2 regions of the Brevibacillus sp. FW301-21C12A genome follow, and region 1 is predicted to be linked to the other one. Evidence: predicted binding sites of a transcription regulator. Region 1 holds the regulator's gene; the other holds the start of a gene.
What was found. Region 1 encodes LexA, which represses DNA repair genes until DNA is damaged. Its sites were predicted from a motif close to CGAACATATGTTCG; they were not measured.
Positions count from the first base shown of each region.

Region 2: AC3WQH_RS22255 (YolD-like family protein) is a predicted target of LexA. The motif match lies at 6,036-6,049, and genes of this name have one in related genera.

Region 1 covers NZ_JBYTBG010000001.1:110,698-121,590, reverse strand. The annotation lists gene AC3WQH_RS00660 (methionine gamma-lyase family protein) at 1-138, shown strand, start outside; gene AC3WQH_RS00655 (MerR family transcriptional regulator) at 460-870, shown strand; gene glnA (type I glutamate--ammonia ligase) at 905-2,239, shown strand; gene AC3WQH_RS00645 (hypothetical protein) at 2,518-2,856, opposite strand; gene AC3WQH_RS00640 (MerR family transcriptional regulator) at 3,059-3,454, shown strand; gene AC3WQH_RS00635 (arsenic resistance protein) at 3,473-4,462, shown strand; gene AC3WQH_RS00630 (hypothetical protein) at 4,720-4,911, opposite strand; gene AC3WQH_RS00625 (hypothetical protein) at 5,034-5,507, shown strand; gene AC3WQH_RS00620 (FusB/FusC family EF-G-binding protein) at 6,122-6,760, opposite strand; gene AC3WQH_RS00615 (CD3324 family protein) at 6,932-7,195, opposite strand; gene AC3WQH_RS00610 (DUF4269 domain-containing protein) at 7,538-8,104, opposite strand; gene AC3WQH_RS00605 (DUF456 domain-containing protein) at 8,232-8,717, shown strand; gene lexA (transcriptional repressor LexA) at 8,779-9,402, opposite strand; gene yneA (cell division suppressor protein YneA) at 9,991-10,332, shown strand; gene AC3WQH_RS00590 (DUF896 domain-containing protein) at 10,425-10,622, shown strand; gene crcB (fluoride efflux transporter CrcB) at 10,722-10,893, shown strand, end outside.
Region 2 covers NZ_JBYTBG010000051.1:3,599-14,491, reverse strand. The annotation lists gene AC3WQH_RS22310 (alpha/beta hydrolase) at 1-10, shown strand, start outside; gene AC3WQH_RS22305 (ACT domain-containing protein) at 136-648, opposite strand; gene AC3WQH_RS22300 (hypothetical protein) at 682-1,014, opposite strand; gene mnmA (tRNA 2-thiouridine(34) synthase MnmA) at 1,034-2,146, opposite strand; partial or broken gene tlp (small acid-soluble spore protein Tlp) at 2,286-2,507, opposite strand; gene AC3WQH_RS22285 (hypothetical protein) at 2,628-2,849, shown strand; gene AC3WQH_RS22280 (DUF952 domain-containing protein) at 2,854-3,204, opposite strand; gene AC3WQH_RS22275 (hypothetical protein) at 3,233-3,478, opposite strand; gene AC3WQH_RS22270 (glycerophosphodiester phosphodiesterase family protein) at 3,646-4,656, shown strand; gene AC3WQH_RS22265 (hypothetical protein) at 4,726-4,926, shown strand; gene AC3WQH_RS22260 (hypothetical protein) at 5,089-5,313, shown strand; gene AC3WQH_RS22255 (YolD-like family protein) at 5,550-5,843, opposite strand; gene AC3WQH_RS22250 (bile acid:sodium symporter family protein) at 6,112-7,044, opposite strand; gene AC3WQH_RS22245 (hypothetical protein) at 7,327-7,566, shown strand; gene AC3WQH_RS22240 (YhcN/YlaJ family sporulation lipoprotein) at 7,707-8,153, opposite strand; gene AC3WQH_RS22235 (hypothetical protein) at 8,903-9,199, shown strand; gene AC3WQH_RS22230 (hypothetical protein) at 9,231-9,671, shown strand; gene AC3WQH_RS22225 (O-methyltransferase) at 9,774-10,451, shown strand; gene AC3WQH_RS22220 (DUF3862 domain-containing protein) at 10,518-10,796, opposite strand.

The DNA of each region.
Region 1 (10,893 bases):
TCCGCAGATGGCCCGATTCGTCCCCCGTACCTCGGCTTCGTGCAGGGCGGTTTGACGTATTCGCACGTCAAAGTGGGGATTTTAACGGCATTGAACGGCATGCTGGAAAAAGGCTTGCTCGACCTGCCTGAAAAGTAAACCGGGTACAAGCGACGGCGCGGTCATAGACGAGACGGCATTCTCTACGCAGGGGATGCCGTTTTTTTGCGGCTGACACGCCGGAGAGCGGGTAGCTCCCCGCAGGAAGCGCCGACTGGCGGAAAAAGCAAGCGGCTCAATGTCCTCATGAGGCGGTTTTAAGCGAAAGCGCCGGGGTTCGAGTGTCTGGCAGCGCGGGACAAACGTGGATTTTTACCAATGCGGGTCACTTTCTGCGTGATATTTTCTAACATCCGTTGACAGTGTTTATGCTTTTGCATAAAATAAGGCATAAGGATAACGATAGAGGAGGGACAAGTCATGAGTGATGACCTTCGCCGGAATATGGCCCTCTTTCCCATTGGGATCGTCATGAAGCTGACCGATCTCACTGCGAGACAGATTCGCTACTACGAGCAAAATGACCTGATTCAACCGGCTCGCACGGAAGGGAAGCAGCGGCTTTTCTCCTTCAATGATGTAGACCGACTGTTGGAGATCAAGGAACTGATCGAAAAAGGACTCAACATTGCCGGCATCAAGCAAGTGCTGAAGCTGCAAGAACCGGTCACCGAGCCGACGGAGATTACGCAAACGTCCGAAGGCAAGCGCAAGGACATGTCTGACAAGGAACTGCACCAGTTGCTCAGACAACAGATCATGTATCGCAATGCTGCCCGCCCAGGCGAGGACGCATTGATTCGTGGAGAGCTATCCCGCTTCTTCCACTGATATAAAGTTGTGAGAGAGACAGGAGGAGAGAAATGTGAGCAAGTACACAAGAGAAGACATTATGCGATTGGCCCAGGAAGAGGACGTGAGATACATCCGTCTGCAGTTTACTGACCTGCTGGGGATTATCAAAAACGTGGAGATTCCTCTGTCCCAACTGCCAAAAGCGTTGGACAACAAAATGATGTTTGACGGTTCTTCCATCGAAGGGTTTGTTCGTATCGAGGAATCGGATATGTATCTGGTACCGGACCTGGACACCTGGGTTGTATTCCCGTGGGGCAACGAGCATGGGAAAGTTGCACGTCTGATCTGTGATATCTATATGCCGGATGGCTCTCCGTTCGAGGGTGACCCTCGCTATATTTTGAAGCGCGCGTTGAAAGAAGCAGAAGAAATGGGCTTCTCTGCGTTCAACGTGGGACCAGAACCTGAATTCTTCCTGTTCAAGCTCAACGAAAAAGGCGATCCTACGCTCGATCTGAACGACCAAGGCGGCTACTTCGACTTCGCTCCGCTCGACACCGGCGAAAACTGCCGTCGCGACATCGTATTGACCCTGGAAAAAATGGGCTTTGAAATCGAAGCTTCCCACCACGAAGTAGCGCCAGGCCAACACGAAATCGACTTCAAATACGCGAACGCGCTGCAAGCAGCAGACCAGATTTTGACTTTCAAGCTGGTTGTAAAAACGATCGCGCAAAAACACGGCCTGCATGCAACCTTCATGCCAAAACCGCTCTACGGTGTGGCAGGCTCCGGTATGCACGCGAACCAATCCCTGTTCCGCGGCAACGAAAATGCGTTCTACGACGAGACAGACGAAATGGGCCTGAGCCAAACAGCGAAGCATTACCTCGCAGGTATTTTGCAGCACGCTCGCGGCTTCACAGCGATCACCAATCCGCTCGTGAACTCGTACAAACGTCTGGTACCTGGCTATGAAGCACCTTGCTACGTGGCATGGTCGGCGAAAAACCGCTCTCCATTGATCCGTATCCCAGCCTCCCGCGGCATGGGAACCCGTATCGAAGTGCGCAGCCCAGACCCGGCAACAAACCCGTACCTCGCTTTGGCTGTCATGCTGAAAGCCGGCCTGGACGGCATCAAAAACAAAGTGACTGTACCACCAGCGATCGACCGCAACATCTACGTGATGACCGAAGAAGAGCGCGAAGCAAACGGCATCGTCAACCTGCCAGCTACGCTCAAGGAAGCGATCGAGTGCCTGAAAGCCGATCCAGTAATCTGCGAAGCCCTGGGCGAGCACGCGCTGGTACACTTCATCGAAGCAAAAGAAATCGAGTGGGATATGTTCCGCACACGCGTCCACGACTGGGAGCGCGAGCAGTACATGAGCACTTACTAAAATGGAAAAATCCCCTTGCGCCTGCTGGTGCGAGGGGTTTTTGCTTTTGTGGGCAGCTTTCGAAATTCACGTCGATGTATTGCTTTTGCCCACAATTCGCCCACAAATTTTCTAGTTGTAGATTGTTAATATGTGTTTTTCAAATTTGTCCATCCTATCTGTTTTAATTTTTTGGAAATGTGGACGAACATATCCGGCAGGTTGGGATATCACACCAGCACCTGCAAACGGACCAGGCGAGACTGGGAAAGTATGCTCCACTAATCGTGGAGCTTTTTTTATTTGCATGTTATTCGTTTCATTTCCGCCTCCATTTCATTGCGTAAGAATGCTTTCGCTTCTTCGTTTCCGGTAAGCTCCAGCAAAATCGGGTTCTCTTCGCTGCTTGCAATGACCGTAAACGTTAAAAACGGGCAGCATTTTCGCTCCAGCCGCACCCATTCCTGCACAAGCCGTAACGTATCTTGATCCCCCGGAAATTGATACTGAACCCCTTTTTCAAGCTCCGCAATGCTAATCCTTCTCGAATCAAGCTCTTCCCAAATGCTTTTGTACTCCACTCGCTCCGCTTCCGTAAAGACTGTGTGGCAACAAGCGATAGGCATTTTTGGGCTCATTTTGTCTTCCCCTTTCACGTTTCAGCAAGAATGCCTGATTTTCTACAAGCTGAACGCCCAGAGCTACCGCACCACTGACTGGAAAAGCACAAGCACAGAGCGTATGCAACTAGCAACTGATTTCATTTACAGCACCTTCCGCAAAGAGATATAATCGAATCGTAAAACTTAAAGTTAACTTTAAGTCAAGGGGGGAGTTGTTATGTCTGGACTTAGCATTGGGCAACTTGCGGCAAGGGCAGGGGTAAACGCATCGACGCTGCGTTACTATGAATCCGTTGGCTTGCTTCCTGCTCCGGAACGTCAAAATGGGCAACGCCGGTACGATGAACAACTACTCGAACGTATCAGTTTTATCAAGATCGCGCAGCAAACAGGCTTTAGCATCCAGGAAATCGCGATTTTGCTAGAAGGTTTTGAAACCAGTGGACCACTGTCTGAGCGCTGGGAACAAATGGCGAAGCAGAAACGCTCCCAACTTGAGGAAAGAAAAAAACAGCTTGATTGGATGATACAAATATTAGACAGCGGGCTAAGCTGCAAATGCCTTACGTGGTTGGAATGCCTGAAAAAAATAGAAACTACGGGTTCGCGATAGGAAAGGGCTGGGCGAGAAATGATTTCAAGAGAACAATTAGAAAAGAATCAAGTGTGGCTTTATGCGTTCCTGCTCGTGATTGCTGCTGGATTCGGGTTGTTATGGCCAGAATCAGGCGAGAGCCTTGATCGTACGATTTCGTTCGTGCTTGCCATCTTGATGTATGGAATGTTTGCCCAAATCCCTTTTTTTCGTTTAAAAGAGGCACTCTCGAATCGAAAGTTTATGTATGCGCTCCTTCTCGTCAACTACATAGCCGTACCAGTCCTTGTCTGGGGGTTAACGCGGTTTCTTCCGGCCGATCCAGCAATCTTGTTAGGGGTATTTCTTGTTTTGCTTACCCCCTGCATTGACTATGTGATTGTCTTCACCCATCTTGGGCGTGGGAACGAGAAACTCGTGTTGGTTTCAACCCCGATCCTTTTTGTCACCCAAATGCTTTTTTTGCCCGTTTATCTATGGCTTTTTATGGGCGAGAAAGCAGCAGAAATCGTGAGTGTCGGGCCATTTCTCGAAGCGTTTTTCGGGCTTATTGTCGTCCCGCTGATTCTTGCTCTACTTACGCAATGGTGGTCAACAAGACAACCACGGGGAGAACGGTTTCTTGATGCGACAGCATGGCTGCCTGTGCCTTTTATGGCGCTAACGCTTTTTGTTGTCGTTGCCTCGCAAATTGCCAAACTGTATAGCTCTTTTGATTCGATCATCCAAGTGATTCCTGTCTATGCAGCATATATGGCGATTACACCGATTATTGCGCGGATTGTTTCCCATCTATTCCGTTTGGATACCGGAGCAGGGCGAGCTTTGATTTTTAGTGCAGGCACGCGTAACTCTCTGGTCGTTCTTCCGTTTGCACTGGCGCTGCCGGAACCGCTAAACGGAGTGGCGTCGGCAGTGATCGTGACGCAAACCATTGTAGAGCTGATTGGGGAGCTAGTATATATTCGGCTGGTTCCAAAGGTGCTTTTGCGAGGGGCGGAGGGAATTGCGGAGAAACAAAAGTGATTCGTTTACATAAATGAGTTAGTAGAACATTTTTTATTGGGGTTTTAACGAGGCTGATCCGCTCCTGCAACCAAGAGTGGGAGCGGATCAGAAGGAACTGGCGATTTCCTGCTTTCCGGACTAGCTAAAAAGAGAGAAAGCAGAAGCTACCATGAAAACAGCACTCAAGCTGCTTATAATGAAAATAGTCCCTCTTGTTCTTTTTTTGACCAGAACGGATTGAGCCAGGAGGGAATCCGAGCATTGTTGGCGAGGAACTATTTCTGGCGCTTTTTCACGAACAGCACAGCGCTGGCAGCGACGACGCCTGCGAGGTAAATAATTGCGTACGATATGGCGCGCAAATAAGACAACTCTGAAGGAGTTCCGTTATAAATGGCGGTAGTAGCCGAGACGAGGATGATGCCGATGACGTAAACGGCCAGCCCGATCAAAATGCTTTTTCCCATGTCAATCTCTCCTTTGTGGCCTAGCTAGTGAGAGCATAACATGAATAAGGATTATTTTCTATTTTTTGTAAAGGGTACAAAATCAAAAAGATAACATTGTTTCTTATAGGAAAGGAACCTTTATGAACCCGCAACTAAAACAACTCCTGCTCCACTTCGACGACGCAGCCGAATGGTATGCCCCGAAAGACTTCGATTACCGAAAAGAAATGCAGCAAGTAAAAATGGTAAAAGCCCGCTTGGAAGCTGAAACAGACAACCGTTTCGAACTGGACGACTGCGTACAGGACGCCTCGTTTTTCGCAGAGATGTACATCCTGGAAAAAAGCCAACACGATGCGAAAGCGAGCGGGGGAAGCTATGCGATGTGCTACGAGCTGGCGATCCGCTTTTCGGCCTTTGGACGGTTCGTGACGATCCTTGGTGCTTTTGACGAGACGGGAAAGCAACCAGACATGAACCGCATCATCGCCACGCTGCAGGAGAACGGCTACCGCTACATCCCCGCAGACGAGCTGAACACCTTGTACGATGGGAAAAATCAAGCGATGATCGGCGAATACACCTGGTGGAACCGATTTTTCGACTACTTGTAACAGCCGCATCCTTCTTTTGCCCGCCGCTTTGGACGAACCATTTTTGTCTAGCGGGGCTTAACCTATCCGATCCACGTACATTCAGTTCGCCCGGCATGCCGAAACAATCGTTATCTCGCTTCCGACCGGCCTATCTGGCTGTACCATGCTCAAGCCAATGGAAGCTGAGAGGGCAGTTCCCCCGCCTAAACAGCGAGTGGCGGAACAGTTTGGATGTACTCGCCACGCTGGCAAAATAAGAGAAACGCTAGCAACTCCCGTGAAAAAGATTAACCTCACCTAACTTTGGTCAGGAGACAGCAAATAGAGAAGCAAAGTATAGTAAAGGTACCCGAAAGGAAAATCCTCCCTTTCCGTTGATGGACGCCATTGTCGATGAAAATCGCCCTCCTGATGGCGTGGCCTTTGTGGAAGCTCCATTTCTCCGCGCAGTTTTCGCAAAGATAGCGGGCTTCATCAAAGATTCGGTCAAAAGAACGAATGCATCCTCTCGCCCGTTTGCCGTCAACTGCCCCTTGAGTTGCTTGAGGGGTATTTTTTATGAAAACGGCTCCTTGTTCGCTAAGCTTGAACAAGGAGCCGCCACTGTTTTTCGCGCATGATCGTGTTTCTGCTCATTTGACCATCGTAGCCAGAAAATCATGCAGTTTTTCCAGCGAACGAATATTTTGATTGCAAGTGACGCTGTCTTGACACAAGTAGTTTCCTTTTTTCAAATACGTGCCGTTGCCCGCCCCCCGCGCTTCCAGGACGAACATGCCGATGTCGGTAATTTTGTTGCAGATCGCACAAATCCCTTTTTTGGGCAGGGGAGTAAAAACGCCGTGAATGCCGATCAGCTTGTCAGGGTAGTAGGCGATCATGTACTTTTTGTCTGCCCCGCTGTCGAACCAGCTTACATACGACGTCTCGGCATACGGGATTTCCGCTGTCGCAGGCGGCTTGAGCTTCTTGACCTTCGGGAACATTTTTTTGATCGCTTGCTCGGTCAAAGCGGGAAAAGGGATGATATACGGCGAGAGCCGCAGCAAAAACTGTTTGGCTTCGTTCTTTTCCTTGATGGCTGCGAGTGGCGCAAGCAGTTGTTTTTGTTCCTCTGTCATGCCGGGGAAGAGCTGGAACACGGATTCCTGGGCGATTTCTTTGCGGGCCCGGATGACGTTAGGGTCTGTGCTGCTTGTGTATGCGTTCAACAAGGTTTGCACCTGTGCTTTGATGAAGTGATAGTGGTGGGGTGAAATAAATGGTTGCATCTTTCTGGTTCCTCCTTGCAGCGTACTCCGTCAGGCGTGAGGAGTTGTGATGGTGTTTGTACCTTCTACTGTAAAAGGAGCGGAGTGCGCTGCAAAGGGAAAGAACGATTGTAAAAAGAACTCGGCATAGGAAAAGCACTGACCGTCTCGTGGACGCGCCAGTGCTTTTGTCTATTTGGCATACACAATCTTTTTGATCGTTTCCGTCGAGAGAAAGTACTGCTCGGCCAGCTCCTGGATGGAGGCGCCTTCGCGAAAAGCGTTGCGGATCGCGCTGTTGCGTTCATCCAACTGTTTTCTGCCGCCGGTCCGGGTCCCCCATTTGTGATGGGCCGTCTTCGGTTTCGGAATGTAGATGATTTCTCCCTGCACGTACTTTTGGATTTCTGCGATCAAGGTTTCTGGCAGCATGCTGGCTGCATTCACATATTTCATTTCCGCTCGCTCCTTATTTTTAAAGTGAAAAATAAGGGGCAAAGCCAGGAAATAAGAAATGAGATACGTTAGAGAAGGCGATGAATTGTCTAAACGACTGTCCACCTCATGCAAAGTATCGCCTTATTCCCAGGCTTTGCATGAGACGCTGCAGTATCTGGCAAACCAATTCCATTCACCAACCACACACCCCCTCGTTCGCGTTTTCTCCCTGCGCGCCGCCAAGTGCCCGCGCAGTAGTTCCCATTATAAATCATCTGTCCGCCATTTGCACCGCGGCTCTGGCGATTTTTTCGCCACGCGCGCGCCGTCCGCCTATGCGACAAAGGAGCGGGGGACTCTTTACCTGGTCACAAGAGTGCGGAGCTGTTCTTCCGTCCACTTTTCCACATCCAGCAGCGCCTGGTATGGATCGTCTCCCGGAATGTTAAAATAGGAGGCAAAAGCAGGTTCGGTTTTCAGGCCGTCTTGCTTGAGCTGGCGGATGGCGCGGAGGGCGTCAGCGCCACCGAGCAGCAGCAAACGGTGCTCGACGACCATGTGCCGATACGCATTTTGCTGTTCGACCGGGCGCGGTTGGGCAAACAGCTCAAACCAGAAGCCGCAGGCAAAAAACGTAATCAGGCAGGTGGGCACGCCTTGCACGAGCAGACGAGCTTCCTTGTAGCCTTCATACGCCGCATACGAAGCGCGGACGACGTCGGCAAACTGCTCGAGGTGGTGGCACTCGCAAATAATGTCCAGATCGCTGTCCGCAATGTCGATGTCCAGAGGGATCGTACCTGCGAGCACGGGATCGAACGCTTGCAGCCGCTGCATGACCGCGGATTGGGCGATGGCCTGGCCCGCAGCTTTTTGTTTCGGTGTCCCGTTGTGCAAATAAGAGAGGTCGCGCCAGTTTCGCGTCATAGTAACCCTCCGCTTTCGTTAAAATAGGCAGGTACTCCTCGCAGACGGCCTCACGGATTCGCAAAAGAAGAGTGCAACTTCAATCGGCTTTTTCTCGTATTACCTATGTGAGAGGAGTGCATAGAGAATGGATATTGTTCTTTGGATTATCGTGTTGGTGCTTTTCGCGCTAAGTATCGCCGGTATATTTTTGCCAGTACTACCCGATACGATTTTACTGTGGGCAGGCTTTTTGCTCTACCACTTTTTCATAGCCGATCCGGGAGCGGGGTTGCCAGCGTCTTTCTGGTGGGGGATGGTGGTGCTCAGTATTTTGCTGTACGGTGCGGATTTGTTGACCAACATGTTTTTCGTGAAAAAGTACGGCGGCTCCAAATGGTCTTCGGTGGCTGCGGCCGTAGGGATTGTTCTCGGAATCTTCGTGTTCCCGCCGTTCGGGATGCTGATTATGCCGTTCGTGCTCGTGGTGCTGGTGGAGTTGCTCGTGCAAAAGCAGCCGATAGAGAAAGCGGTAAAGGCAGGCTTTGGCTCGCTGATCGGCTTTTTGGGAAGCGCAGTTGTCAAAGTCGTGTTGCAGGTGAGCATGATCGTCTGGTTTTTCCTTGCCAGATAAATATAATGATAGAGACGAAAAAGGACAGCGGAGGCTGTCCTTTTTTCATGCGCTGGAACGATTAGTGGATGAGGCGATAGACGCCAATGACTTTTCCGAGAATGGTGACGTTGTCCAAAATGATCGGTTCCATCGTCGCGTTTTCCGGCTGGAGGCGGAAGTGGTTCTTCTCTTTGAAAAAGCGCTTGACGGTCGCTTCGTCTTCTTCTGTCATGGCGACGACGATATCGCCGTTGTTGGCGACGTGCTGCTGGCGCACGATTACGTAGTCGCCGTCCAGGATACCGGCGTCGATCATGCTGTTCCCGGAAATCCGCAGCATGTACACCTTGTCTGAAGTCACGATATTTTCTGGAAGCGGGAAGTACTCTTCGACGTCCTCAATCGCGGTAATCGGCTGCCCGGCGGTTACTTTCCCGATGACGGGAACGCGAACGACAGAGTCCTCGAAGTTGTCCTGGAAGCGGTCTTCCTCAGACAGCAGTTCGATGGCGCGAGGCTTGGTAGGGTCGCGGCGGATCAGCCCTTTCTTTTCCAAGCGCGCCAGATGACCGTGCACAGTAGAGCTGGAGGCAAGTCCGACAGCTTCGCCGATTTCGCGGACGGATGGAGGATAGCCTTTGTCCCGGACTTCCTTGCGAATAAATTCGATTATGGCTTGTTGTCTGCTGGATAATTTTGACATAGAGAGACACCCCTGATTTCTCGAACATGTTTTCCTATATTATACCATGGGAGCTTGCGTTCGACAAACATAAGTTCGATTTTGATGCGAACAGGAATTTTTGACAGGGTAAATGCATTTGATTCGACAGCATCGGCCAAATCTCGAAAAAAGCGCGGGCGGGCGGCCGGAGCCGTAAGTTGCAGCCGTTCCATTGTAATAGAGCCGGGCTAACTCCAAGTCGGCAAACAGTTCCATCGTCGCGGAGCCGGGCTTACGTCGAGCCACAAGCCGCTCCACTGTCGCAGAGTCGAGCTCACGTCAAACCGCCAGCCGCTCCAGTACCGAAGAGCCGAGCTTACGCCAAGCCACAAACCGCACCAACGCGGCACACTTGGACTTCTGTTCAGGCAGCAAGCAACCAGCTAGAAACGAGCTAAATCCACCCCAATAGAGTCGCCCGGCAGCGTCATCCGAAGCAAAAACGGCTGCGCACAGCAGCTCCGCGCGAATTTGCGAGACGGCGGTTTTTGTATTGACATGAACATATGTTCTCATTTATGATAGGGATACGAACTTATAGAACGTATGTTTGCAGGGGGTCATATTATGAATGCCATGTCTATCCATAACCGTTTCGAGAAAAAGCAGCCTCGCCGCGTCCGTTTGGGCATCACGAGAGGACAAGCTATTTTGTTTTTGCTGACGTTCTCTCTCTTTTTTTACTTGCTTACCGAACTGGTGTTTGCCTCTTCTGCGCATAAAGAGCCGTTAAAAGGAAAAGAAGTGACCGTTCGCTCCGGCGACAGTCTTTGGACGATTGCTGTGCGCCATCATCATTCGGAAAAGGTGGATGTGCGCGATCTGATTTTCGATATCAAAATGGCGAACAACCTCGACAGCAATCTCATTTATCCGGGGCAGACCTTGTTCATCCCGGAAACGGACTGATTCGAGCACTTGCCCGCCATCCGCTCTCTTGCCAGTTCCGACTGATATGATATAATAAAGCGGCATTACTACAGAGTGGGAGGAACCGGAACGTGGTATCTGACGCGGAAATTAAACGAATCAACGAACTGGTCAAGAAATCTCGCGAGGTTGGCTTGACTGACGAGGAGAAGCAGGAGCAAAAAGCTCTGCGCCAAAAGTACATCGATGCGGTCAAGATGTCGCTTCGAGCGAATCTGGATTCCATCCGCTATGTGGAAGATCTTGAGGAAAATCGTCCAAAACAGTAAACTTACTTGTATTGATACGGCAGACATCCTTGCTTGACGCTCGGGTGTCTTTTTGTTCCTGACGACTTCTGCCAGTTTTGCAATTGAGGAGGGGGACCAATGGCATGGGTGGCTGTAGCGGTTGGGGGAGCAGTCGGCTCGTTGCTTCGTTATGTGCTGGCGCTGGTTGCCAATCAGCCGGGCTGGCCTGTAGGCACGTGGCTGGCGAACATCATTGGCTCGTTTGCCATCGGCGTTTTGTTTGTGATCGGCAAGGAGCGGGGAGGCTTCT
Region 2 (10,893 bases), on a different contig from region 1:
TGCCCGCTAGTCAGGGCAGTTTTTTCTTTGCCTCGCTCCATGCACACAAGCAAGCAAACAAGGCAGTCGGCACACGCAAAAAACCGCCCATACGAAAACGATGAGCGGCCATGCATGCACTACTGCTCTTTTCGCCTATTGCAGAGACAACACCTTGTTGATCTGCGGCAGCTCCTCGATGGCAGCTACGACAGTTGGCGTAATCTCTTCGTCGGTGACGCAAATCAACAGGGCGTTTTTCCCCTTTTGCTCACGCGACACATTCATCTTGGAAATATTGATCTCGTGGTCAGCCAGCTTGCGGGACACGTCGTAAATGACGCCCGGATAGTCGGTATGGTGCACCAACAGACCGTGAGCGCCCGGAGGGATCCGACAGGCGCAGTAGTTGATCTCGCTGATGTACACTTCGCGCCAGTCCTGGGCAAACGTGTATTTGTTCGCTCCCACGCGCAAATTCGCCAGATGGTTGGCGTACTCGCCGGAGCTGTTTTGAACCGAAACGCCGCTGCCAAGTCCATCCACCAGAAGCGAAGCGATCTCTTCTTTATTTTCATGGGCCAAAATGCTCAGGGACGCCCCTGCGAGCTGCGGCTCCAGTCTGCGAATCAATTGGGCCAATTCACGAAGTCCAGCATATTGGGTCATGTAATCCCCTCACTCTCCCAGTCAGGTTAATCCTTAATGCGGAAGAATCCACTCTTCCGGTTCCTTGATAATCGAGGAATGGTTATCGGAGCGATACCAGGCTGTCAGGCTTTGCCCATCTTTCGTGTACACGATGCGATAGATGGTGTTGCCCTTTCCGCTTTTCGGGAAGGGACTCTCCTCGGGAGGAACCACTGTCACACCACCCGCTTCAATCACGCCACCCTTTTCCTTGATGACGCTCTCGATCACGGTCATGTGCTCGTTGCTCGTGGCCGACATCCCCACGTAAGCGAGTATTCCCAGCAAAAGCGCTCCCGCCAAAAACGAAACAATAATCACTTTTGACTTTTTCGTAGCATCCACCAAGCGCTTCCCCCGTTATTCAATTCTCTTTGTCGATCAAACGCACCTTGTCAATCGTACCTCCGCCCAGGCACACTTCCCCATCGTAAAAGACGACGGCTTGGCCAGGAGTAACCGCTTTTTGCGGCTCGGCGAAAACGACTTCTACGGTGTTGCCCTCGCGGATGTGCACCGTCACTTGCTGGTCCGGCTGGCGATAGCGGAATTTCGCGGTGCACGCAAACGATTCGGTCGGCTTGTTCGCGCTCACCCAGCTTACGTCTGTCGCCAGCAAGCTACTCGAATACAGGCGGGGATGGTTGGAGCCTTCGCCGACGATCAGGACGTTGCGCTCCAGGTCTTTGTCCACCACAAACCACGGCTGGCCGGTCTTGCCGTGCCCGCCGCCAATCCCCAGGCCTTGGCGCTGGCCGAGCGTGTAGTACATCAGGCCGTCATGCTGCCCGATCACGTCTCCGTCTACCGTTTCGATATTGCCGGGCTTGGCTGGCAAGTAGTTTTGCAAAAACTCGCGGAAGTTGCGTTCGCCAATGAAGCAAATCCCTGTGCTGTCCTTCTTTTTCGCGGTGTAAAGCCCGGCTTCTTCGGCAATTTTGCGCACCTCGGGCTTCGGCAAATGCCCGATCGGGAACATCGTTTTTGACAACTGCTCCTGGCCGAGCACATTGAGGAAGTACGTCTGGTCTTTGTTGTTGTCCGCGCCGCGGATCAGCTTGTACTCTCCGTCGATGAACTTCACCTGCGCGTAATGGCCGGTGGCGATGTAATCGGCTCCCAGGTCCATGACCTTGGCGAGCAGCTCGCCGAACTTGATTTCACGGTTGCACATCACATCAGGATTCGGTGTGCGCCCGCGTTTATATTCATCCAAAAAATACTGGAACACCTTGTCCATGTATTCTTTTTCAAAATTCACGGTGTAGTATGGAATGCCAATTTGTTCACAGACGCGCCGGACATCCTGGAAGTCTTCTTCCGCCGTGCAGTGGCCGAATTCATCGGTATCATCCCAGTTTTTCATGAAGATGCCGATGACGTCATATCCCTGTTGCTTGAGCAGGTAAGCCGTCACGGAGGAGTCGACCCCGCCGGACATGCCGACAACGACGCGTGTATCTTCTGGTCGTTTCATAGTCTTTCTCCTCTTGATTTAATTTGTCCATCTACAGATTACCATGTTTCGTCCAACAATTCATGTTTTGTTGCACTTTTGTCGGCCTAATGTGAAAAACGCCTGCCGCAATGGACAGCGACAGGCGTTGATGAGCACGTTATTCACTTTGGGAAACTTCGTCTTTAATCTCGGAGCGGAACCCTTCGATGCTCTCTGCACGGCGCTGGTTTTTCGCCTCGATGTTCGCTCATTCCTCTTCGGAAATCTCGCCCGCGTGTGCCGCCAGGTAATCTTCCGACTCGCGAATGCTCTCTTCCGTGTTTTGCAGCATTTCTTGCAGCTTGGCTGCGTTGTCAGAACGATCGTCCGGTTTTGCCATGAAAAACACTCCTCACTTTGCCAGTATGATTCACTACCTGTACCATTGTGCTTCGTTCGCGGAACAATTATGTATGATAGGATAGAGAGAACGGACTTTGCGAAAAAGAAGGTTTTTCACATGGCTTCTCTGGATTTTCTGGAACGAAAGCTGCTGCGGATCATAGCGGAGACAGACCCTGTCCGGCTCAAACGCCAATGGGTGAGCAAGCGCGCCGAGTCTTCCGGCGAAAGCGAGCAGCGCAAACGAATCGCCCTCTTGCTGCGCAGGCTCGACAAGTTGCCGCCAGCCAAGCGTCGCGAGGTGCTGGATTTGCTCGCGCAGTTCAACTGGAACGGATAGGGCATTAGCGGATGGACGGACCGATGTGCCAGTGCCCGTCTGTTTTCAGCATGCGCCTCACGTCTACTATCGCCTCGCGATGGAGCGGGCCGTAAATGTGCGGATACAAAAGCCCGTCCTTGGCCTGCTCGTACTTCACGGGCGAAGGCGATTTTGTCTCGTCCACGACGAGCACGTACAACTCCTCATCGAACGCGCCGTACACCCGGTCTGCTACCTTGCCGAGCAGCTCCTCGCCTTTTGTGGCGTGAATGAACCCTTCCTGCTCGTAGTCGCGAGGCAGGTAATGGTCTTTGTCCGCCCATTTCTCCCAATAAGCTTTTGGGCACATACAATAAATGATCGATGGCTGCATGTTGTGTTCTCTCCCTTGTCGCACCGCTTTATTTTTTCCCCATCGCCTTGTTGAGATGGCGCATGGCTTTATCGAAAAACATCTGGTCGAAGGCGCCCTGATCGAACTTCCATTCAATGAAGTTTTTCAACGAATGCAAATCTACCCACGCATCCTTCGCTTGCGGGTTGCGGTCAGGCACTTCGCCCGTGACTTCTCCTTCGTAGACCAGCTTCGCCATCTCTGCCGGGTGCATCCCGATCTGATAGGCGATCTGGTGTAGCGCTATTTTCATGGAATCCCCCTGCTCTGTCCATTCTGGTTTCAATTATTCATCTATTTTGCCAGTCTTTTTCCTCCATGCCAACCCCTGCTCTCTCCGGCGAAAAAGGATTTCCGCTTGCGTCCGCATTTTGATAGAATGAACGCACAAAAAGTCACGACGCTGGAGGATTACAAGTCATGTCCACTTCCGATAACAGACCGCGCAAGCAATGGTACCGCAAAAAAGTGGTCTGGATCCCGCTTTTGTTTGTCGCCTACGTCTTTTTCGTCAACAGCTCCTACCTGGCTGCTCCGCCTGCCGGCTCTCCCTTTTTGCTCGCCCACCGCGGAATGGCGCAGACCTTTCACATGGAAGGGCTGACGAACGAGACGTGTACAGCCGAACGAATTTACCCGCCGGAGCATCCGTATCTGGAAAACACGCTGCCGTCCATGAAAGCCGCCTTCGCAGCAGGTGCCGACGTCGTGGAATTTGACGTCCACTGGACGAAAGACGGGCAATTTGCCGTGTTCCACGACTGGACGCTCGGCTGTCGCACGAACGGCGACGGCGTCACCAGAGATTTTACCCTGGCCGACCTGCAGAAGCTCGATATCGGCTACAACTATACGGCAGACGGAGGACGCACCTATCCGTTTCGCGGAAAAGGCATCGGGCTGATGCCGTCGTTAACCGATGTGCTCAAAGCGTTCCCCGACGAGTCTCTGCTCATCCATATCAAGAGCAACGATCCAAACGAAGGACAGGCGCTCGCGGACGCCTTGCAGTCTCTGCCAAAAGAACGGCTGGAAAAGCTGACAGTCTACGGAGGCGACGAGCCGATCGCCGCGGTGAAGAGCCAAATCCCGGAGCTGCGCGTCATCTCGATGGATACGATGAAAAGCTGTCTGATCCCGTACATAGCGGCGGGCTGGTCCGGTTACGTTCCCGACGCCTGCGCCCACACCCAGCTCCACATTCCCGATCAAATCGCGCCATGGCTGTGGGGTTGGCCGAACCGTTTCATGGCGAGAATGGAAGCAGTAAATACGCGCGCCATCCTTGTAGCCGGAAGCGGCGATTTTTCCGCAGGCTTCGATACGCCTGCTGACCTCGACCGGGTGCCTGCTACGTTTACGGGCGGTATCTGGACGAACCGGATTGACCGGATCGGACCTGTTTTTCCCGAAAAATTCGCAGGGAACTGAAACGATTGCCAAGCATATTCGTAAATACGAATATAAACCGATCCTACACGACGACTGGGAGTGATGGAGATGTTAAAAAAGCTATTGAAAAATTTACTGGGTAATCACTCGACTTCTTCCCACAAATACCGGAAATACAGCAGCAGCGACTACAAGTATCGCAAAGGATACGGTTCCAGCCACGGACATCGGCACGGGCATGGGCACTCCCATTACGGCAGCTCCCACTACAAGCGGAAGCACTCCAGCAGAAGTTTTTTCAGCAGCTAGGCGGTCCCGTCCCTTGCATGCGCACGCGTAAAAACACTCTGTTTGCCTGACAGCAGAGTGTTTTTTGTCGTTCAGACGGTCATTTCGTTAACATAATAAATATTATGTCTCGTTCAAACAAACGCCTTCCTATGCTACAATATGGAAAAGGAGCGTGCACAAATGAACCCTTCCAAATCGTTTTACTATACAGTCGATCACGCCATGGTGGATGAGTACAAAAAAATGCTCGACTTGATGAAAATTCCTTACACGATCGAAGCCCCTGTCGCTTTGCTAAAGGAGGGAGCCGATCAGTATTCGTTCGTGTTCCCGAACATGCCGGGCCGTCTGTACGAGATGGTGAGCAAGCTGTTCAAGGGCGATGGCAAGCCTTATCCGCAATAGGCAAGCTATCCGGGCAAAAAAAAAGGACCCATTTCTGGGTCGAAGATAGGAAGTGGAGAGAATGCATGCTATGTAATATATACTAACATATCACAGTCGATTGTCAACGCTTTTTGGCAATTTTCTTGATTTTGTGTTAGGTTTTCTTACATAATATCTTTTTACTTCCTCATCCAAACGAAAAAGGAGGGCATAGTCGCCCTCCTTCTTTTGTGCCTGCCGCTAAAACTCCAAGCTCAGCCGCGCACATTCACGATCTGCTCCAGCTCAATCCATTCGCTTCTCGTTTCGTTGACCAACTGGACTTTGCGCGCTTTCGGATCGACCCACTTGACCACGCCCCACATGCTTTGCGTGTTGCCGCACTCGCCGTCCAACGAAACCCACCAGCTTACCGTCACCGCGTAATCCTCCCTGCCCGAGTCGCGAAGCAAATACAAAAACGATTCGCGCTCCTGCTTCGTGACCCCCGGCGGAGTAGTGCGCTGCCGGGAAGCTTGCCGTCCCGCATAGCTAGTTCCGATCCCCACTTGCTTTCACCCACCCTAACCTGCACAAATCGTTGACGGCGCGCCTCATCTGGCGATCCGCCGCGATTGTGTTGATCTCTATTCCGTTCTCCAGCATTTTGTAGACACGAAGATGTACAGTTGTCAGCACCGGAACCCGCTTCATCACATTGTGGACGGGCACAACTATTGTCTCCAGCAAAAGCCTCACCTCGAACGTACGTTTGTATGTATTATATACGAACAACATGCGAACAAGCAATAAAAAAAAGCAGGATTTCCCTGCTTTCTACTGCGCGGCTTCCTGGATGATTTTTTTCGGTGTTTTCTCCACGACGTCCAAAAACTTGCCAAAGGTGGAAGCGAGCGTCTGCTGGAACAGCATCCCGAGCACGACAGGCAGCGCGACTGTCGCCGGGAAATACGTAATCGCCATGACCGCTCCGGCACTGATGTTGCGCATCCCGCTGTTAAAGGTCAAGGTCACGATCACATCGCGCTCCCAGCCAAAGAGCCGGGAGATCCACCACCCGAGCAGGTAGCCCAAAATCGCGAGGAAAAGAACGACCAGCGCCATTCCCAGCAGCCTGGCATCAAAGGCGTGGAAATAGCTTGCGACCATCGAGCTGTTGATGGCAACGACAACACCCATGCCCAGCTTGGAAAACGGAGCGAGCTTGGGAGCCAACGTCTTTTTGACCCTCCCCTGCGAAAAATGATGCAGCAGCATCCCGGCAAGCGACGGCAGCACAATCATGTAAAACAGCCCCTGCATCATGTCCCACGTGTCCATCTCCACCTTTGCCCCGAGCAAAACGTACATGCCAAACGGAACGACAAGCGGCGAAATCATCGTATCTAGCAAAATAATCGAAAGCGTCAGAGCAATATTGCCCATGTAAATCGACGACCAGAGAAAGCTGGAAATCCCGGTCGGTATAAGTGCAGCCAACAAAAAGCCTGTGACGACATGCATGTCGTCCGGGTAGAGCAGATGAGCCACTCCCCAGGCGATAAACGGCATCAGCGCATGCAAAATCAGCAAATTGACGACGAGCGGCAGCGGCCGTGTCAATACTTTGGCAAATTCCTTGAACCCCGCTCCCAAACTCCCGGCAAAGGTCATAAAGGCAAACACCCACGGCGACAAAAAGGCATAGGGCTGAAGATGAGTCCCGGCCAACACGCCAATCGCCACACTGCTCGGAGTCAATACCGGCATTATTTTTTCCAATGACTTGTTTACTCTTGCTAAAACATCCACACTCTCCACCTCATTCGCTTCCGAAAACGCTCCACGGATCTTCTCTCACGGCTCAACGAAAAATTCCATCCTCTTATATTACGCACTAGGCAAGTTTATTTCCATAGTAAAGAGATAAACATGGTAAGACAAAGTGTCGAAAAAAATGATTTTATCCGCTCTTGCGCAGGCTGCCAGACAAATCGTTGCATACTTCTCTGTCATCGGGTAAAGCCTAAGGCAAGGAAAGGAGGTATTTTTATGAACGGAATGGATTGGGTAGAATTTATCCGCAAAACCGAAGATAAAATGTACCACCTCCATCGGGCCATTGATGGGATTTGTAATGAGCCGGATTACAAAGAATCCGTTTCTGCCCTGACCGAAGTGGTAAGGGATTATCAAGTGCTGGTTGAGAAAGCGAAAGACGAGCTGCGCGGCGTCGACTTGCATCGTGACCGCGATCATGACCGTGACCGTGTTCATGGCGATTGCTATTAAACGAATCCAACTCCCATCCCGGGAGTTTTTCTTTTGCCCTCGATGCGTTGTTCATCGGCAACCGTTCGCCTCGCCTGCTTGTTCACCGACCGCAAAAAGCCTCGGCCACCTTTTTGGCAAGCCGAGGCGCTAGACCGCTATTACCCTTTCATTTTCTTTTCCAGCTTTTTGCTCGCTTTCTTTTTCTGGCACGCTTCCTTGACATCCGTTGGCCACGGAGCGCCGCTCATCGCTTGCAAATCCATAAACAGCTTCTTGTCAGAGGTCACGTGGATTTTTGAATCCGGAAAAGCCTCCTTCAGCTTGCCAGAGACTTCTTTTTCAATCGACTCCAGCCGAAAGCGGTTGAAATTGCTCACCTTGATCGCTAGGTTCAGGTCTTTGTCGATGTGGACGGCTGCCACTTCGTCAATGCCATCCACCCTGCCTGCAATCGCCTTTGCCTGCTCCTCCCATTCGGTATGGCGCACGGGCGCCGGAGTGCACAACGGCTCCGCGTCGTTTTTCTGCTGGGTTTGCGCGTTGTTCTTGCCCGTGCAGCCCGTAATCGCCAAGACAAGCGCCAAAACAGCAAGGATCGTTCGCATGCGAAACACCTCCAGATCAATTTTCCCTTTCTTTAGGATGACCGGAAATGGAGCATGTATGAATGCGCGATCCTTCCATGGCAAGTTCTCGCCAACGCACAGCCGAAAGTATGGTACAAAAGACCTGAATATGTATGGCTCGCTTTTGTTGCAAGTAAGGCTTTCGTCGCAGCAAAAAACTTGGCTGCGCCAAGACATTGGCAAGGCTTTAGTTGCCCTCATACTGGATAAGAATCTGTATAAAAAAAGCGGTGGCTCCTCTGCATTTTTGAGCCACCGCGGACCCCAAGAACATTGTGAGTCCTCGTATAGAATATACCAAAAGCGCGTCAAAACGCGATAGGAGATCATTGGATGCCGGACGGCAAAAAAAATCCCAGCCGCAACTTCCGGCCGGGGCGTACGGGGTAGTACGCATATGTCATACGTGAATGATCTAATCATAAAGTACGATCTTCCCCTAAACAACGATCAATTTTAGGTAATTATACCTATGTATGGAACAAAAAAATAGCGTCGACCTATCTGCATAAATTCAGTCGAACGCATCGAATCCCCAAGTTGGATTATACTAGCTAGCTTGGATTACTTTTCTATTATCGCTAGAATTGGACGATAATACCATGCGAAAATAATGGTAACGGACGCAATTGTTTCCTCTATTTTTCCGTAAGGCTCCATAACAAATACCATTATTCCTCAAAATATCCAATTATGTTACAATGTACATGGTGATAACGATGCTCATTTTGTTTCGATTTTTTTTGGAAATCATTCGCATACTGATTTGCATGGCCATTTTTTTGGTGGTGACAGGCCCGGTGGTCACCTTGTTTTTTCCCGAACAAGCGCCGGGGGAAGGCATTTTTTTGGCGCACGCCGCCTTGTTTCTCCTCCTGCTCGTTTACTACCGCAATCGGCTGCAGCAATCTAGCTGGTTTCCAAGCAAGCACAACCACCCGCTTTCCAGGATGGCTACCGCGCTGCTCTCCTTTAGTGCAGCCATATGCTTTTTCGCAGCCATCTACATGACGTACCTCCAATAATTGTCGTTGACAGAAAGTGAGTGCAAATCCATTGACTGCAAAGCTTGCCTATACGCTCAGCATGATTTTGTTTCTAGCCAGCGGGTTGCTCTACACGCTTGAAAGAATGCTCGCCTACTACATCTGGATCGGGCAAATGCAAGCCGCCTCTGCCACCGGGCAGTTTCCCACGCAGCCGGAGCTTCCCTCCCTGTTCACCAACGGCTTTGTGACCTTTTTTCTGGCGGCAAGCCTTTTTCTCTTGATCGTCGGGATCGTTTTGTCGACTCCCAAGCAGCCATCCGTTCGTCCAGGTCACGAGTCGGGCGCCGCGAATCCTTCCGGGGGGAATGCTTCGTCCATTGGCGCGCGAGAGCACGAAGCTGAAGCAGCGACGGGAGGCTTTGACAGGCTGCCAACGTATTTGGTTTACGGAATCATAGCGTTTCTGGGCTTTCTCATCGTCGTTGGCTTCCTCAATTTCTTGCGCTGAAATCGCCTTTGCATTTCCAATATTTCGACGATGCAGCTTTTATGATATGCTGTTTTTGCCATATGCTCTTTTCGTAGCCTTGTCATAAAAAGGAGGGAAACCATGAATCGCGAACAATGGACAGCCGTAGACGAGTATTTTACGCAAAAATTCGTTTCAGCCGATCCGATCCTGGAAGCCGTGCTGGAAAACAACGCTTCCGCTGGCCTCCCGCCTATCGACGTCGCGCCCAATCAGGGAAAATTTCTCCATCTGCTGGCACGAATCCAGGGAGCCCGGACGATTTTGGAGATCGGGACACTGGGCGGCTACAGTACGATTTGGCTAGCCCGCGCCTTACCTGCCGACGGTCGGCTCATCACGCTGGAAGCGGCACCGAAGCATGCCGAGGTGGCCAAAGCCAACATCGCCCGTGCCGGGCTGGAATCGGTGGTCGAGATCAGGCTTGGAGACGCCTTGGACAGCCTTTCTGCGCTCGCGGATGAAAAACAGGGACCGTTTGACCTCATCTTCATCGACGCCGACAAGAAAAACAATCCGGACTACTTCCGCTGGGCGCTGAAGTTCTCGCGAAAAGGCAGCGTCATCATTACCGATAACGTGGTGCGCAAAGGTGCCGTCGTCGACGAAGCCACCAGCGATCCGAACATTGTCGGCGTCCGGCAATTCGCCGATCTGGTCGCAAACAAGCCGACGGTTAGCGCGACCGCAATTCAAACGGTCGGCAGCAAAGGCTACGACGGCTTTGCCATCGCGCTGGTAACGGAAGATCCGCGTTAACGAGCCGTACAGACATCCTGCGAAGAAAAACCCGTCGTTTGCGCTTGCTGCAAAGACGGGTTTGGTTTATTTCAGCCCATATTGGCCTTTGACTTGCAGCTTGCCATCCAGAAAGGTAAAGCTGGCGTTGCTGCCTGCCGCTTCCCCTTCGTACATGTAGACCACGGCATGAAATTGCTCTCCTTTATTGCCCGCTTCGGAGAGCAGCTCACCTTCTCCGCCGATGATGTTTTTCACTTCGTCATACGTCATCCCGTTTTCTATCTGGTCAAAGGCTGCTTTTGTAATTTTCGCCTTGTCGCTGTTCGCCGACTCCGTGCTGGCCGCCCTTTTTTCTCGCCGCAAATGGCAACTTTTAAAACAAATTGCACATTGACAAAAATTTCATTTTGTGATAAGATGGAATTATTTTTATTTACAATTCAAAATAAACCTTTCATAC